DNA from 2 places in the Nonomuraea sp. KM88 genome. Region 2 is predicted to be linked to the other one. Evidence: riboswitches for the same ligand, from Rfam matches in the RefSeq annotation. Region 2 holds a riboswitch; the other holds the start of a gene.

Region 1 (3,828 bases), on a different contig from region 2:
GATGCCATATTCGCCGGACAGCACCTCCGCCACCTCGCGGGCCGGGCGTCCGTCGACGGTGAACGACACGATGCCCACGCGCGGGTGGTCCTCCCCCCACAGGGACAGCTCGCGTACGCCCTCGATCGAGGCGAGACCGGCACGCAGCCGGGCGACCAGCCGCTCCTCCTCCCGCACCAGCGGGGTCCACCCGGTGGCGGTGAGCGCGTCGCAGGCCGCGGCCAGCGCGATGGCGCCGAGCACGTTCGGCGTGCCCGCCTCGTGCCGCGGCTCCGGGTCGTCGTGCCACTCGACGGCGCCGGCCACCGACCGGACCGCGCCCCCGCCCCTCAGGTACGGCTCCGCCTCGGCAAGCCAGTCACGCCGCCCGATCAGCACGCCGGCCCCGAAGGGCGCATAGAGCTTGTGCCCGGAGAAGGCCACGTAGTCGAGATCGAGCGCGGTGAGGTTGAGCCGCCGGTGCGGTACGAGCTGCGCGGCGTCCACCAGGATCCTGGCGCCGTGCCGGTGCGCGATGTGGGCCAGCGCGGCGATGGGCCACAGCTCGCCGGTGACGTTGGAGGCGGCGGTGACCACGAGCAGCTTGGGCCCGTCGATCGCGGCCAGCGCGTCGTCGGCGGCGCGCACGGCCTGGCCGGGGAGGGCGGGCGGCGCCAGCCGTACGGACCGGGGCCAGGGGAGGAGGGAGGCGTGGTGTTCGGTGTCGAAGACCACGGTGGTCGTGCCCTCGGGCAGGCAGCGGGCGAGCAGGTTGGTGGCGTCGGTGGTGTTGCGGGTGAAGATCACGGCGTCGTCCGGCCGGGCGCCGGCGAACGCGCTGACCGTGTGACGGGCCTGCTCGTAGCGGGCGGTGGTGAGCTGGGAGGCGTAGCCCGCGCCGCGGTGGACGCTGGAGTAGGCCGGGAGCGCGGCGGCGACGGCCGCGCTGACCGGCGCGAGACAAGGGGCGCTGGCGGCGTAGTCGAGGTTGGCGTAGCTCACCAGCCTGCCGCCCTTGACCGGGACCTTGAGGTCGGCGCCGAGCACGGCGGGGACGCGCGGTTCCTCGGTGGTGGCGGGAGCCTCGTCCGCCCGGACGTGAGCGGACTTGAAGATCGTCAGCGTGGACACGGCAATCCTCCTCGGGGTCGTCGGACCCCTGGAGCAGCCAGCGGAGCCCGCGCTTGCCCGCCACACCTCGTGACGGACCAGGTCTTCACCCGGGGCACCCCGCCGCGGACGCGAGGGTTGCCGGCCAGCTAGCCGGGGCTTGTCGCTGGCACTCATGACCTACGTCAAGGACTATAACCCGTACCAGGGCATGGATCGCAAGCGGGCGAACTTATGGGACAGCTGAGTCGTTGCTACCGGGAGACCCGCCGTCACATGCCTTGGAGGTGCGTAAATGCTGGAATGGGTGGCTGACCCGCAAATCTGGATCGGTTTTCTCACCCTCGTCGCCCTGGAGATCGTGCTGGGGATCGACAACATCATTTTCATCTCCATCCTGGCGGGCAAGCTGCCCCCGGAGCAGCGTGACCGGGCCCGCGTGCTCGGCCTGGCCGCGGCGCTGATCAGCCGCCTGCTCCTGCTGCTCGGGCTGTCGTGGGTGGTACGCCTGACCGATCCGCTGTTCGCGGTCTTCGGCCACGACATCTCGGGACGCGATCTGATCTTGCTCCTGGGCGGCCTGTTCCTGCTGGCCAAGAGCGTCACGGAGATCGGCCACAGCATGGAGGGGCCGCACGGCAAGGACGGCAGGAAGGCCGCGGCGGCCTCCTTCACGTCCGTCATCGTGCAGATCATGGTGCTCGACGTCGTCTTCTCGCTCGACTCCGTGATCACGGCCGTCGGCATGGTCGACGAGCTCGGCGTGATGGTCGCGGCGGTCGTGGTGGCGGTGCTGGTGATGTTGTTCGCCTCCGGGCCGATCAGCAGGTTCGTCGACCGGCATCCGACCATCAAGATGCTGGCGCTGGCGTTCCTCGTGCTGATCGGGGTGATGCTCGTCGCCGAGGGGCTCGGCCAGCACATCCCCAAGGGCTACATCTACTTCGCGATGGCGTTCTCGGTGATCGTGGAGCTGCTGAACATCCGCATGCGCGGCAGGCACGCCAGGCAGCGGGCGTTGGAGGAGGAGACGGAAACGGCACTCCCGCGACGGAGGATCCCGCTTCTAAGATGAAATGATGCGCTTTGATCCCTGGAATCCGGATTTCGTGGCTCACCCGTACGGCGTCTACGAAGAGTTGCGGCGCGAGGCTCCGATCAGCTACTTCGAACCGACGAACCAGTGGCTGATCTCGCGCCACGCGGACGTCAACGTGCTGCTCAGAGACCGCCGCCTGGGCCGGTCCTACCTGCACGTGGCCACGCACGAGGAGTTCGGCAGGCCGCCGGAGCCGGAGTTCCAGGAGCCGTTCTGGCGGGTGATCAGGGCAGGCATGCTCGACGTGGAGCCGCCGGTGCACACGAGGCTGCGCCGGCTGGTCTCCAAGGCGTTCACGCCGCGCATGGTCGAGTCGCTGCGCCCCCGCGTGCGCGCCATCGCCCGGGAGCTGGTGGACACGTACGTCGCCAAGGGCGGCGGCGACCTGATCGCCGAGGTCGCCGAGCCGCTGCCGGTCACCGTGATCGCCGAGATGCTCGGCATCCCCGACCAGGACCGCCACCTGCTGCGCCCGTGGTCGGCCGGCATCTGCGGCATGTACGAGCTCAACCCCGCCCCCGATGCCCAGCACGCCGCGGTCCGAGCGGCGGAGGAGTTCGCCGGCTACCTCAGGGCCCTGGCCGCCGAGCGCCGGCCGCGCCCCGGCGACGATCTGATCAGCGCGCTCACCCAGATCGCCGAGCTGACCGAGGACGAGCTGGTCGGCACGTGCGTCCTGCTGCTCAACGCCGGTCACGAGGCCACCGTGAACGTGACGGGCAACGGCTGGTGGTCGCTGTTCAGAAACCCCGCCGAGCTCGTACGGCTGCGCGAGGACCCGTCGCTGCTGCCCACGGCCGTGGAGGAGCTGATGCGCTGGGACACGCCGCTGCAGATGTTCGAGCGCTGGGTGCTGGAGGACATCGAGGTGCACGGCGTGGAGATCCCGCGTGGCGCGGAGGTGGCGTTGCTGTTCGGGTCGGCCAATCGGGACCAGACGGTGTTCGACGACCCTGACAGGCTCGACGTCGGCCGTGCCGACAACCCGCACATCTCCTTCGGCGCCGGGATCCACTTCTGCCTGGGAGCGCCGCTGGCCAGGATCGAGCTCATGGAGTCGTTCGGGGCGCTCCTGGACCGCGCGGCCACGCTGGAGCTGCGGCGGGAGCCGGAGTGGAAGCCGGGCTACGTCATCCGCGGCCTGCGGTCCCTGGAGCTCACCGCGACTGGCTGAGCCAGCCAAAGCCGCCGAGACCCGACGGGTCGATCAGCTCGCCCTCCTCGGAGGCTCTGGCCAGGGCGCGCAGGTAGCCGCGCGGATCGGCGTGGGCCAGGTCGGCGGGCGGCCTGGCGCCGGTGATGCCGAGGGCCTTGAGGGCGTCACGCTGTGTGGACAAGGTTGTGGATATCGCACCGGCTCCGCGGCCGGCCTCCGCGCACGCGTCGAGCGCGACATGCGCCGTGATGTCGCAGGTGCCGTCGGGGACGGGGGTCACGACCGCGCCGTCGCGGTATCCGGTCAGGGTCCCACAGGGGGGACGGTTATCCACAGGATGTGCATAATCGATGGCGATCGCTCTGCCTTTGACGAGGCGATCCAGGACCGACGCCCAGGCTCTGTCGCGGGGGCAGCCGATCTCCGCGCGAGCCCCCACCCGGAGCAACGGCCACCATCGTTCGAGCCATTCGCGGTCGGCCGG
Region 2 (3,828 bases):
CGCGGCGACAGCACCGGGCCCTCCTTGGCCACCAGGTTCATGCCGTCGCGGATCGGGTTGACCAGCAGCACGTCCGCCATCCGGTACGCGGCGAGCGAGCGTGGATAGTCGTCGTTGACGTTGAGGATCAGCGGGTCCCAGTCCTCCGTGGCGTACTCGTCCTCGATCTGCTGGGCGCAGCGCTGCACCGACGCGGTGTATTCGCGATATTCGGGCAGGTCGTGCCGGCTCGGGTAGGCGAAGGCCAGGTGCACGACCCGGCCGTGCCACTCGGGGTGGGCGCCGAGGAACTCGCCGTAGGCCACCAGGCCGCGCACGATGTTCTTCGACAGCTCGGTGCGGTCGATGCGGACGATCAGCTTGCGGTCGCCCACCTGCTCCCTCAGCGCGGTCATGTGGGACTCGACGTCGGGCTCGCAGGCCCGCTCCCAGAGAGCGGCGCCGTCCACGCCGAGGCTGTGCACGCCGATGCGGGTCGTCCTGCCGTCGTGGGTGACGCTGCGCCCGACGCGGTCGGCCTCCGCGCCCAGCAGCGCCTCGCAGCAGTCCATGAACGCCCGCGCCCACCTGTCGGTGAGGAATCCGGCGTGATCGGCCCCCAGAATGCCTTCCAGGACCTCTCGCGCGACCTCGTCGGGCAGCAGGGAGAAGTATTCGGGCGGCGCCCACGGCGTGTGGCTGAAGTGGGCGATGCGCAGGTCCGGCCGCTCGGCGCGGAGCATCGCCGGGGTCAGGGTCAGGTGGTAGTCCTGCACCATCACCCTGGCCTCGTGGCCGGCCTCCTCGGCCAGCGCCAGCGCGAACGCGCCGTTGTAGTCGCGGTAGGACTCCCACTCGCGCCCGAACTTGGTGCCGAAGAGCGGCGCGTTGGGGATGTCGTAGAGCAGGTGGTTGACGAACCACAGCGTGGAGTTGGCCACGGCGTTGTAGGCGCGGTGGAAGGTGGCGGGCGGGATGTCGAGCATGCGCAGCGGGCCGGTGTCGTAGCCGGCCTGGTCGATGCGGCCGCCGGGGGCCAGGCGCACGGCGCTGCGGTCGCCGTCGGACAGCGCCGCGCAGACCCACAGGACGCCGTCGCCCTTGGCCACGCCGGACAATCCCGACACCAGCCCGCCGCCGCCGCGCCGCAGGGTCAGCTCGCCGTCGTCGGAGACGGTGAAGGAGACGGGGCCGCGGTTGGAGGCCACCAGGACGTTGTTCACGGCGACCGCTCCTGCCGGGCGGGCCGCGCGCAGGGCGGTGAGCTGGCGTGAGACCTCAAGGAGACTCCTTCCGACTGGCGTGTCGGCGTAGACGGAACCACACTGATCATCGTGGTGATCGGCCCATCGGAAAAGGAAGGATGCCAACAAGGCTCCCTACGACCATAGGATCCCAGCTATGGCGCTTGATGAGCTAACCGAGGAACTCGCCCGCTCCGCCGCGGCAGGAGACCACCGTGCTCTTGGCGAGCTGCTGCGGCGGATCGAGCCCGATGTGATGCGTCACTGCGCCCGCATCCTGCCCTACCACCAGGACGCCGAGGAGGCCTCCCAGGACACCCTGCTGGCCGTGGCGCGCAACATCGGGCGCTTCGAGGGGCGGGCCAGGTTCAGCACCTGGCTGCACATCGTGACGGCCAACTGCGCGCGCACGACGTACCGGTCGCTCAAACGCCGGGCGGCCGAGCAGAGCTCGGACGAGCTGCCCATGCAGAAGCCCGACGTGCGGCGCGTCAGCGTGATCGCGGGCTCGCGGCTCGACCTGCTCGACGCCATGGAGGCGCTGGAGGCCGACAAGCCGGATCTGGCGCAGGCGCTGGTTCTGCGCGACATCGTCCAGCTCGACTACAACGAGGTGGCCGACCAGCTCGGCATCCCGCTCGGCACCGCGAAGTCGCGCATCCACCAGGCGCGCAAATACGTGCAGGGCGTGCTGGGAGACGACTATCGCTGAGACCTCTCGTCTCATTATTTGAGACGGGAGGACGTTTCCGCCACGTGGGCGGGTAGAGTCCGAGTCGACAACTGAATATTGCTCATCCAGAGGGGTGGAGGGACCGGCCCTGCGAAGCCCCGGCAACCCTCCCGGCTTGTGACTCGCGACCTGGCGAGGCCGACCGGGACAAGGTGCCAATTCCGGTCTGTGGTCAAGGTGGCCGCAGACGAAGATGAGGGAAGGCCTCGCTTCATGTCGCTCGATTTCGGTCCCGCCGTCGGTCTGGCCTGCCGCGAGTGCGGCGCGCGTTACCCGCTCGGTCCGAGCTTCGCCTGCCAGGAGTGTTTCGGGCCGCTCGAAGCGGCCTACGAGTTCGGCGAGGTGACCCGCGCGGCCATCGAGTCGGGCCCCGCCAACATCTGGCGCTACCGCTCGCTGCTGCCCGTGCCGGCCGACGTCGCCGACAAGCCCAACATGAACCCCGGGTGGACCAAGCTGGTCAGGGCCGGCAATCTCGGGCGGGCGCTCGGCATCAGATCCCTCCACGTCAAGGACGACTCGGGCAACCCCACCCACTCCTTCAAGGACCGCGTGGTCGCCATGGCCGTCGAGGCGGCCCGCAACTTCGGCTTCCACACGCTCTCCTGCTCCTCCACGGGCAACCTCGCGGGCGCGGTGACGGCCGCCGCGGCGCGGGCCGGGCTGGAGGCGTGCGTGTTCATCCCGGCCAACCTCGAACAAGCCAAGATCGCCATGGCCCGGGTGTTCGGCGGCCGGCTGGTCGGCATCGAGGGCACCTACGACGACGTCAACAGGTTCTGCTCCGAGCTGATCGGCGACCCGCTCGGTGACAAGTGGGGGTTCACCAACATCAACCTGCGCCCTTACTACGCCGAGGGCTCCAAGACGCTCGCGTACGAGATCGCCGAGCAGCTCGGGTGGCGGCTGCCCGAGCAGATCATCATCCCCATCGCCTCGGGCTCGCAGCTCACGAAGATCGACAAGGGCTTCAAGGAGCTGGTGGCGCTGGGGCTGGTCGAGGACACGCCCTACAAGATCTTCGGGGCGCAGGCGGCCGGGTGCTCGCCGGTGTCGACCGCCTACAAGGCGGGGCACGAGGTCGTGCAGCCGGTCAGGCCCGACACCATCGCCAAGTCGCTGGCCATCGGAAACCCCGCTGACGGGCCGTACGTGCTGGACATCGCGCGGCGGACCGGAGGGGGCGTCGAGGACGTCACGGACGCCGAGATCGTGGCCGCCATCAAGCTCCTGGCCTCGACGGAGGGCATCTTCGCCGAGACCGCGGGCGGCGTGACCGTGGGCGTGCTGAAGAAGCTCACCGAGACCGGGCAACTCGACCCGGAGGCCGAGACCGTGGTGCTGAACACCGGCGACGGCCTCAAGACGCTCGACGCGATCAGCGGCGACGCCAGGCCCACGGCCGTGATCAAGCCCTCCCTCGACGCGTTCCGCGCGACTGTCTGACAACCAGGAAAGGCGAGTTAAACCATGAGCGTTTCTGTGCGGATTCCCACCATTCTGCGCACCTACACCGGGGGCAACGCGGAGGTCAGTGGCGAGGGTGCGACTCTTCGTGACGTGCTGGCCAAGCTGGACTCTGACTACCCGGGTATCGGCGCGAGAATTCTGGATGAATCGGGCAAGATTCGGCGTTTTGTCAACGTTTATGTGGGGGAAGAGGACGTCCGATTCGCCCAAGGGCTGGACACTCCGGCCCCGGAGGGCACCCAGATCTCCATCATCCCCGCCGTCGCCGGCGGTTGAGTGCGGCAGATCACACTTCGGCGAAGGCGCCCCTTGTGGGCGCCTTCTTCTTTTCCCGGCAATTCAACGTTGAACCGTCGATGAGAGGAAATGCGCAGTCTGCGGATTGACTCTGTTGCCAAACCC

Evidence for each region. Region 2 has a riboswitch for S-adenosylmethionine ahead of thrC (threonine synthase). Riboswitches for the same ligand answer to the same signal wherever they lie in the genome.
Region 1: linked by a shared signal. The riboswitch ahead of ACTWPV_RS25170 (aminotransferase class V-fold PLP-dependent enzyme) and the one ahead of thrC (threonine synthase) in region 2 are both predicted to bind S-adenosylmethionine.

What each region holds. Positions count from the first base shown of each region.
Region 1 is NZ_JBQQCC010000008.1:332,916-336,743, reverse strand. It holds gene ACTWPV_RS25170 (aminotransferase class V-fold PLP-dependent enzyme) at 1-1,110, opposite strand, end outside; SAM riboswitch class IV at 1,155-1,270, opposite strand; gene ACTWPV_RS25165 (TerC family protein) at 1,397-2,164, shown strand; gene ACTWPV_RS25160 (cytochrome P450) at 2,169-3,362, shown strand; gene ACTWPV_RS25155 (SAM-dependent methyltransferase) at 3,346-3,828, opposite strand, start outside.
Region 2 is NZ_JBQQCC010000004.1:27,387-31,214, forward strand. It holds gene ACTWPV_RS13420 (alpha,alpha-trehalose-phosphate synthase (UDP-forming)) at 1-1,202, opposite strand, end outside; gene ACTWPV_RS13425 (RNA polymerase sigma factor) at 1,381-1,935, shown strand; SAM riboswitch class I at 2,015-2,156, shown strand; gene thrC (threonine synthase) at 2,170-3,402, shown strand; gene ACTWPV_RS13435 (MoaD/ThiS family protein) at 3,427-3,702, shown strand.